Regions from separate parts of the Microbispora sp. H10670 genome, predicted to be linked through region 2. Evidence: predicted binding sites of a transcription regulator. Region 2 holds the regulator's gene; the other holds the start of a gene.

Region 1 (4,862 bases), on a different contig from region 2:
AGCGTCCGCACGGGCGCCGGGTGCCCGACCGGGGCCACGCCGCCGATGGGCTGCCCGGTGTGCTCCCGGACGAACTCCGGCGTCGCCCTGCGCACCTTCGCCGCTCCGACGAGCCGCGCGATCAGGTCGGTGTTCACGCGATGGGCGCCGCTGGTCAGCACCAGCAGCGGCGCGCCGTCCGCGTCGAAGATCAGGCTGTTGGCGATCGCGCCGATCTCGCAGCCGAGCTGGGCCGCCGCCGTGGCGGCCGTCGGCGCGGCGTCGTCCAGCACGACGACCTCACCGGTCACCTGCCGCTCCCGCAGGGCCTGCTCGACTCGGGCGACGTTCGGATGCAACTTTTCCGGCACCCGGCCACTCTAAACGGATTGCCAGGACAGACGCGGCCGATTATCGCCACTTGTGATCACACGGCTCGCAATCCGACCGTAAGGTGAGTCCTTTGTTAGGAATCAGGCTTATGAGGGGTTGGTCATGATGAGAGGTCGACGGCGACCGGCCGCGGCCATGCTCGTCGCGATGGGGGCCGTGGCGTTCGCGACGGCCGGGGTCGCCGGCCCGGCGCGGGCCGGCGCAGCCGTTCCGGCGGGAGCCGTGACGTACGCGACGTCCGGCCTCGCCGGCGCGGCGCCGGTGTCCGGCGCGCGGACGGTCGCGACGCGGGTGGCCGGAGCGCGGGGAGCCCTGCCGGGACGGGCCGGATACCCGCCGTTCGAGGCGCCGGGCAAGACGCTCAGGCTCGGGGCGAAGGGCGCCGCCGTGAAGGCGCTGCAGGCCCGTCTCAAGGAGCTCGGCTACGTGCCCGGCAGCGCCGACGGCCGGTACGGCGGGGCCACGCTGACGGCGGTCTGGGCGTTCCAGAAGGTGCAGGGGATCAAGCCGACCAGCACGGTCGCCGCCCGCACCTGGAGAGCGCTGGAGAACCCCCGCGCGCCCCGGGTCCTCGTGCCCCGCGGCAAGGCCACCCGGGTCGAGGTGGACCTGACCAAACAGGTGATGGTTCTGTATCGTTCCGGCGTCCCGGTGCTGATCAGTCACATCTCCAGCGGCAGCGGTATTCCCTACACCGAGTACGCCGTGTGGAACGGCAAGAGGCAGGTCTTCTCCGGCAGTGCCCGCACGCCGACCGGCGACTACAAGACCACGTGGCGGGCCAGGGGCTGGCACCGGTCCTACCTGGGTCAGCTCTACAACCCGATCTTCTTCAACGGCGGGATCGCCCTCCACGGCGCGCTGTCGGTGCCGCTTTATCCGGCGTCGCACGGCTGTGTACGGCTGCCGATGAACGTGGCCGGGGTCCTTCCGGGCATGCTCGGCAAGGGAGTCCCCGTGCACGTCAGAGGTGCTTTCCGGCGATAGCCAGCGGATCGGAGGGCCCCGCGCGAGGTGTTCGCGCGGGGCCCTTCGTCGTACGGGCCCCTGCCAGTCCTCGAACCCTTGTTCGTTGACAGCCTTGACAGCAGGCATGGTCGAATCTATGTTCGATGGAGTGGGCGCGGGACTCGCGGCCTGCGCCCACACCGTCGGATCCGTGCCTACGTCGTCGGCGGAGACGGATGCGGCACGGCCCGCGGCGTGGGCCGGACGGGGAGAGGGGAAGCTCCTCGTCCGGCCGCCCACGGGAGCGTGAGAAAGCCGCGTGATCCCGGTGGTGCCCGGGATTACGCGGCCGATCGAAATTGTCGGTGCTGTCTGCGACTGTGAAGTCACCGGCGGCCTTCGCCGGATGCCACGACTCAAGGAGGCGGGCATGACTGAAGAGAACGGCGATCAGCGGACCGGGCCCCGGCTTCCGCAGGCGGTCCTGGCGCGTCTCGCGGACGCCAGGGCGTGCCTCGCCGACGCGACCGTCGGGCCCACGCCCGCGGACCGCTACGTGTCGGCCCATCTCGCGGCGCTGCGCGCGGCCGCCGGGATCCTCGCCGCGCGTCCGCGTCCGATGGACGGACGCAGGCGGCGGCTGCGCAGCGCCTGGGAACTGCTTCCCGAGGTCGAGCCGAAGCTCGCGGACTGGGCGGCCTACTTCGCGATGAGCGCGACCAAGCGAGCGGCGGTCGAGGCCGGAATGGTCCGGGCCGTCACTCAGAACGACGCAGACGAGATCATAGCGGAAGCGGACCGGTTCGTCGGCGAGGTCGAGTCGATCCTCGGCCTGCCCGGCCGCCCCACCCTCCCCATGGCCGGCTGACGGCGCTGCAAAAGCGGGAGGCCGGCGCGCGAGCGGCCCGGCTCCGCCTGCCCGCTCCGTCGAGTTCGTCAGCCACACGGGACGGCCTGGCCACGCGACGCGCCCGCGAGAAGGCGGTCCGCACGGGCCGGGGCGCCCGCCCACGGTCCGCCGGCGGCCGGGTGCGGCCTCAGACGGGATCGCGCTCCAGAGGGCAGCTCATGCAGCGGGGCCCGCCGCGCCCGCGGCCGAGCTCGCTGCCCCGGATCGGGATGACCTCGATGCCGTGCCTGCGCAGGTGGTTGTTGGTCGTGGTGTTGCGCTCGTAGGCGACGACGACTCCCGGCTCCAGGGCCAGCACGTTGCAGCCGTCGTCCCACTGCTCGCGCTCGGCCGCGTGCACGTCCTGCGTCGGCGTGAGGACCTTGATGTCGTCCAGGCCGAGGGCCCGCGCGATCGCCCGGTGCATGTCCTCGGGCGGATGGTCGGTGACCTTCAGCTCCTTGTCGGTGTCGCCCGGCTCCACCGTGTACGACGGCAGCATGCCGAGCCCGGCGTACTTGGTGAACACCCCCACGTCGACGTTGGTCATCACGGTGTCGAGGTGCATGAACGCGCGGGTCTTGGGGAGGTCGAGCGCCACGATGCGGGTCGCCGCGCCCGCCCGGAAGAGTTTGGTCGCCAGCATCTCGACCGCCTGCGGCTGGGTGCGCTCGCTCATCCCGACGAGCACGACGCCGTCGCCGAGCACCAGCACGTCACCGCCCTCGATGGTGGCGGGGGCCATGCGGGTGCCGTCGTACCAGACGTCGAACCCCCCGCCGGACGGGTCGCCGTAGCCCGCGGCGAACATCGGGTGCCACCGGTAGACCGCCTCGAAGTTGAGGGTCTCGCGCCTGCGCGCCTTCTTGCGCATCGCGTTGATGGACACCCCGCCGTACACCCAGCAGGAGGTGTCGCGGGCGAACAGGTGGTTGGGCAGCGGCGGGAGGACGAAGTCGTCCATGCCGAGCGCGTGGAAGACGACGGACCCCGGGTCGCAGCCCAGTTCCATGATCTCGCGCTTGGTGATCCCGCCGGTCAGGTACGGCGCGAGCGCGGCTCCGTCGAGGGCGTCCAGCGTGTTGCGGATCGCGTCGGCGGTCAGCGGGCCGAACCAGTGCTCGTCGACGCTGCCGTCGAGGATGTGCTTGCGCGCGTCGGGCACCTCGATCGCCTCCCGCAGGAGGTCGCCGAGGTGGTGCACCGTGACGCCGCGCGCCGTGAGCACCTCGCACCACTCCCGGTGCTCCTCCAGCGCGCGGTGCACCCAGAGCACGTCGTCGAAGAGCAGGCCGTCCTTGTTGCCGGGGGTGAGCCGCTTGAGCGCCAGTTCGGGGATGTCGACCAGGACCTGGCGGAGCCTGCCCACCTCCGAGCCCACGAAAAAAGTCATGTCCTGCCTATCCCCCTATGACAGGAATCACTCGTGACGCGGCTCCCCGGCGTGCGGAGGCCGATGGGGGGCCGCCGCGGCGGCCCGGTGGTCGGAGGGAACGGCCGGGGGGGAGTTGGTCAGAAGGACTCGACGGCGCGGCGGGCCTCGGCGTCGAGCACGCCCCAGTTGATGAACTCCTCGGTCAGCTCGACGGGTGACTTGTCGTAGATGACCGCCAGCGAGCGCAGGTCCTCCTGCCGGATGGACAGCACCTTGCCGTTGTAGTCACCACGCTGGCTCTGGATCGTGGCCGCGTAGCGGGCCAGCGGACCGGCCTTGTCCTTCGGCAGCTGCGACAGCCGCTCCAGGTCGATGACCAGCTTGGGAGCCGGGGCGAGCGGGCTGGGAGCGGCCCCGCCCGGCAGCAACTCGGAGACCGGCACCCCGTAGAAGTCCGCGAGCTCGGCGAGCTTCTGCACGGTCACCGCGCGGTCACCCCGCTCATAGGAGCCCACGACGACGGCCTTCCACCGGCCACGGGACTTCTCCTCGACACCGTGCAGGGACAGCCCCTGCTGGGTCCGGATGGCGCGCAGGCGCGCGCCCAGCGACTTGGCGTAGTCAGACGGCATCGTGTGGCCCCCGGCTTTCTATGTCTCTTCTCACTTGATTGTGCGTCCTTGTCCCAAGCGTTCCGAACACCGGGGCTGGCACCGGCCCCGGCACCTTCGGTGACCGCTGCGTCGGGTTTTACCCAGGAAGGTCGCGTGTTGTGGTTACGGACAGTGACGGTAAAGCCGACACTCCCAAAGGTCAAGCTGATTGGAAAAAAGAGCGCCAAACAGTGCTCTCACCGAAATCCCCGACACCCGATGTGATGCGGCTTCCGATCCCCCGGGGACCCGGGGCGTACGCCGCCTCCCCGGCGTATCACCCCTGGCGGGAGGGGGGATGGCGGAGGGCCCTGATACTCTAAGCAGACCTGACACCCTTTTAAGACCCGTCCCGTGAGGCGGGAAAGGTGGTGACTTTTTCATGTCCGATGTCCAAAATCAGGCCCGCGCCGTCCTGGAGGGGCCCGACATCCACCGGGCGCTCACGCGGATCGCGCACGAGATCCTGGAACGGACGAGAGGCGCCGAGAGCGTCGTCCTGCTCGGCATCCCCACCCGCGGCGCCACCCTGGCCCAGCGGATCGCCGGCCGGATCGCGCAGTTCGAGGGGATCAAGGTCCCCGTCGGCGCGATCGACATCACGATGTACCGCGACGACCTGCGC
Region 2 (4,862 bases):
CACGAAGTTCGCGACGTCGAAGCTGTCGTCGTCGCGCAGGAACTTCAGCAGGTTGATCGAGGCGAGGTTGCACGAGGAGTTGTCCAGGTGGACGTACTCCGAGCAGGGGTTGCTCGCCGTGATGCGCCCGGTCTCCGGGCAGGTGTGCCAGTCGTTGATCGTGTCGTCGTACTGCACGCCCGGGTCGGCGCACTCCCAGGCGGCCTGCGCCATCTTGCGGAACAGCGACCGGGACTCCACCTCCTCGATGACCTCGCCCGTCAGCCGGGCCCGCAGGCCGAAGTTCGACCCGGCCTCCACGGCGCGCATGAACTCGTCCGAGACGCGGACCGAGTTGTTGGCGTTCTGGTACTGGACGGACACGATGTCCTTGCCGCCGAGGTCCATGTCGAACCCGGCGTCGCGCAGCGCGCGGACCTTGTCCTCCTCGCGCGCCTTGGTCTCGATGAACTCCTCGATGTCGGGGTGGTCCACGTCGAGGACGACCATCTTCGCCGCCCTGCGGGTGGCGCCGCCCGACTTGATGGTCCCGGCGGACGCGTCGGCGCCGCGCATGAAGGAGACCGGGCCGCTGGCCGTGCCGCCGCTGGACAGGAGCTCCTTGGACGAGCGGATCCGGGAGAGGTTGACCCCCGAGCCCGAGCCGCCCTTGAAGATCACGCCCTCTTCCTTGTACCAGTCGAGGATCGACTCCATCGTGTCGTCCACGGCGAGGATGAAACACGCGCTCACCTGCTGGGGGGAGCGGGTGCCGACGTTGAACCAGACCGGGGAGTTGAAGCTGAAGACCTGGTGGATCAGGGCGTGCTTGAGCTCGTGGTCGAAGATCTCCGCGTCCTCGTCGGAGGCGAAGTAGCCGTTCTCGACGCCGGTCCTGGTGTAGACGCCCACCACCCGGTCGACGAGCTGCCGCAGGCTCGACTCGCGCTGCGGGGTGCCCACCGCGCCCCGGAAGTACTTGGTGGTCACGATGTTGGCCGCGTTGACCGACCAGGAGGCGGGGAACTCCACGCCGTGCTGCTCGAAGTTGACCGAGCCGTCGCGCCAGTTGGTCATCACGACGTCGCGCCGCTCCCAGCGGACCTCGTCGTACGGGTGGACGCCCGGCGTGGTGAAGATGCGCTTCATCTTCAGGCCCCTGCGCGGACGCTTCGCTCCCCGGCCTCCCGCACCCGCCGCTGTGCCGCTCACGGTCTCCGTCATGACTTCCCCCTCCCGGGGCCCGATGGAGCCCCTCTTTCCGACCACGCTCGTTACACCCTCATCGTCGCGCCGCACGGCTCGCTCCTCGCCCCGCCCGCCGGCGCCGGCGGCTACTCCCCGCCGCCGTGGGCCGCCCTGAGCCGCTCGATCTCCGCTTCGAAGTCCGCCAGCGTCTCGAAGCTCCGGTAGACCGACGCGAACCGCAGGTACGCCACCTCGTCCAGGTCGCGGAGCGGGCCCAGGATGGCCAGCCCCACCTCGTGCGAGGCGATCTCCGCGGCGCCGGTGGCCCGGATGGTCTCCTCCACGCGCTGCCCGAGCTGGGCGAGGGAGTCCTCGCCGACCGGGCGTCCCTGACAGGCGCGCCGTACGCCCGCGACGACCTTCTCCCGGGAGAACGGCTCGGTGACCCCGCTGCGTTTGCTCACCATCAGCAGGACGGTCTCCTGCGTGGTGAACCTGCGCCCGCATTCGGGGCAGGTGCGGCGGCGGCGGATGGCCGCGCCGTCCTCGGCTGCGCGGCTGTCCACGACCCGTGTGTCCGGGTGGCGACAGAACGGACAGTGCACTTCATCGCCTCCCTGAACGCCCATCCCGAACACAAGGTGTAGTGAACTTACACCGCTGTGACTACTAGATGTTGGGGTCCAACGGTAGAAGTGCCCGTCCTTGAACGCAAGTCGAACCGGGCGTGGCGGGGGAAGTTCCTGCTCGGCGGGCGTGTCGCCCCATCCGTCCCACCCGCCTCCCCTGCCCCGGGCACGAAGGAATAGGCCGTACGGCTTTTTCGCGCCCCGATTTCCCCATTCCTTCTGAGCTGGGCGTACGACCGGCCGAGAAGATCGGGTAAATCGAACACGGGATCGATCGAACTCCCGTACGATGAGGAGAACGGCGAGATCGGCGATTTCGCTGGATATCGAACAATTGTTTGACGCTGATCTTGAATCGCGGTACGGTCGCTCTGTGCGACATGAGGAACACGGATTGAGAGGTGGCATCGTGAGTGACCGAAGTGAGCAGGCGAATGGCGTCGGCGACCTCGCGGTTCGTCGGCGTGACTCGCTTGGCCTCACCCCCAGGCAGCGGAAGATCCTCGAGGTGATCCGCGACTCGGTCCAGCAGCGCGGCTATCCGCCGTCCATGCGGGAGATCGGGGAGGCTGTCCAGCTGACCAGCACCTCCAGCGTGTCGCACCAGCTCACGGCGCTCCAGCGTAAGGGCTACCTCCGCCGGGACCCGCACCGCCCCCGGGCGCTGGAGGTCAGGCTCCCCGGTGAGCCGGTCCTGTGGGTGGACCCGGACGCCGCCGAGGAGGAGAGCGGCTTCAACCGGCCCACCGCGGCGTACGTGCCGCTGGTCGGCCGCATCGCCGCCGGTGGCCCCATCCTCGCCGAGCAGAGCATCGAGGACGTGTTCGCGCTCCCCAAGCAGCTTGTCGGCGAGGGCACGCTGTTCCTGCTCCAGGTCTCCGGCGACTCGATGATCGAGGCCGCCATCGCCGACGGAGACTGGGTCGTGGTGCGGCAGCAGCCGGTGGCCGACAACGGCGACATCGTCGCGGCGATGATCGACGGCGAGGCCACCGTGAAGACGTTCAAGCGCAAGGACGGGCACGTGTGGCTGGTGCCGCACAACCCGAACTACGAGCCGATCCCCGGTGACGAGGCCACCGTGCTCGGCAAGGTCACGGCCGTCCTGCGCAAGCTGTAGTCACGCGGCTGTAGTCACGCCCGTGCCGGCGTCCCGCCGCGGGACGCCGGTATGGCTGCTTCCCGGATGACCGATATCCGGCGATTAGGGTGAGTCCCGTGAAACTCGACTCGCTCTCCCTGGAGGCCGCCCGCGCCCGTGACGGGATCAAGTGGGCCCTGGCCGCGCCCGACGTCATCCCCGCCTGGGTCGCCGACATGGACTTCCCGGTGCCCGACGCGGTCCGGGAGGCCGTCGCGCGACGCGCGGCCACGGATCTCGGCTATCCCGAGTGGCTGGACCAGCCGGCCGCCGGGCCGCTGGCGGAGGCGTTCGCCGAGCGGATGGAGGCGAGATACGGCTGGCGCGCCGATCCCGGGCACGTGCGGTCCTACACCGACCTCAACCAGGCCCTCCAGGTGCTGCTGCACCTCATGACCGAGCCCGGCGACGCCGTGGCGCTGCACGTCCCGGCCTACGACCCCTTCCTCGTCACCATCACGGGGATGGGCCGCCGCCTGGTGCCGATGCCGCTGACGGCCGAGGGCCGGTTCGAGGTCCCCGGCGAGCCCGTACGGGTGCTCCTGCTGGTGAACCCGCAGAACCCGTCGGGCCGGTCGTTCACCCGGGAGGAGCTGGAGGCGGTCGCCGCGTACGCCGACCGGCACGGCACGCTGGTGATCGCCGACGAGATCCACGCCGACCTGACGTACGCCCCGGCCCGGCACATCCCGTTCGCCACGATCCTCCCGGAGCGTACGGTCACGCTGACCTCCGCCAGCAAGGCGTTCAACATGGGCGGGCTGCACTGCTCGGTGGCCCATCTGGGCGCCAGGGGCGTCAGGGACGCGGTCGGCCGCCAGCCCGCCCACATCTACGGCGCGCCGAGCGTCCTCGGCGTGGAGGCCACGGTGGCCGCGTGGCGGCACGGCCACGCGTGGCTGGAGGAGGTGCTGGCGATCCTGGACCGCAACCGCCGGCTCATCGCCGAGCGGCTCCCGTCCGGGGTGGGGTACCGCATGCCCGAGGCCACCTATCTCGCGTGGCTCGACTTCGGCATCCCCGACGCCGCCTCCTTCGTCGAGCGGGAGGCCCGGGTCAAGCTCAACCCGGGCCCCAACTACGGAGGCGGGGACACGTTCGCCCGCCTCAACTTCGCGACGTCGGCGCCGATCCTGGAGGAGATCCTGGCCAGGATCGCCGCCGCGCTGAAGTGATCCGCCCGCTCAGCTCGCCGCGCAGGTGACCTGCGACGGCACGCCGTTGGTGCCGGACCAGCTCGCGTTGAACCCGAACGCCGTGGACGCCCCGGCACCGAGCGCCCCGTTGTAGGACATGTTCGTCACCGTGACGTTGGACCCGCTGGCGCTGAGCGAGCCGTTCCAGAGCTGGCTGATGGTCTGCCCGTTCGGGAAGGCCCACTTCACGGTCCAGCCGGAGATGGCGGAGCTGCCCGCCTTCACCGTGACCTCACCCTGGAAGCCGCCGCTGTACTGGTTGACGACCTTGTAGGTGGCGGTGCAGGACTTGCCCCCGTTCCCGCTGGGGGACGCGGACGGCGAGGCCGACGGAGACACCGACGGTGACGCCGAGGGAGAGGTCGAGGGCGAGGAGGACGGGGACGCCGAGGGCGAGGCCGAAGGCGACTGCGGCCTGCCGCCCACCGGCGGGATCAGGTACGGCGAGATGATGCTCTGCTTGGCCTGGTCGACCGTGGCCCAGTCGTCCTTCAGGATGCCGCCCGTGTCACCCGAGTTGGGGTTCCACGACCAGTAGGTGAACGACATGCCGTTCACCCCGGTGCCCAGGTACTTCATGAGCTCCTGGAGCCAGATCTTGTCGGTGTTGCTGGCCAGCGTGGTGCCGAACTCGCCCACCATGATCGGCGCGATGTTCTGCTTGTACAGGTAGCCGAAGTACTTGTCCCAGATGGCCGGCATGTTCGCCGGGTACGTCGGGTCGTCGAA

Evidence for each region. The regulator LexA, encoded in region 2, represses DNA repair genes until DNA is damaged. The targets are predictions, from matches to a motif close to TCGAACANNTGTTCGA.
Region 1: a site for LexA is predicted at 1,470-1,485, ahead of HHX33_RS18810 (SAV_6107 family HEPN domain-containing protein). Genes of this name have one in related genera too.

The regions. Positions count from the first base shown of each region.
Region 1 is NZ_JABBWW010000012.1:121,017-125,878, reverse strand. It holds gene HHX33_RS18820 (YbaK/EbsC family protein) at 1-350, opposite strand, end outside; gene HHX33_RS18815 (L,D-transpeptidase family protein) at 475-1,359, shown strand; gene HHX33_RS18810 (SAV_6107 family HEPN domain-containing protein) at 1,751-2,188, shown strand; gene HHX33_RS18805 (arginine deiminase) at 2,358-3,602, opposite strand; gene HHX33_RS18800 (transcriptional regulator) at 3,722-4,216, opposite strand; gene pyrR (bifunctional pyr operon transcriptional regulator/uracil phosphoribosyltransferase PyrR) at 4,620-4,862, shown strand, end outside.
Region 2 is NZ_JABBWW010000018.1:124,586-129,447, forward strand. It holds gene HHX33_RS23780 (vitamin B12-dependent ribonucleotide reductase) at 1-1,203, opposite strand, end outside; gene nrdR (transcriptional regulator NrdR) at 1,314-1,772, opposite strand; gene lexA (transcriptional repressor LexA) at 2,203-2,916, shown strand; gene HHX33_RS23795 (MalY/PatB family protein) at 3,015-4,112, shown strand; gene HHX33_RS36420 (cellulase family glycosylhydrolase) at 4,122-4,862, opposite strand, start outside.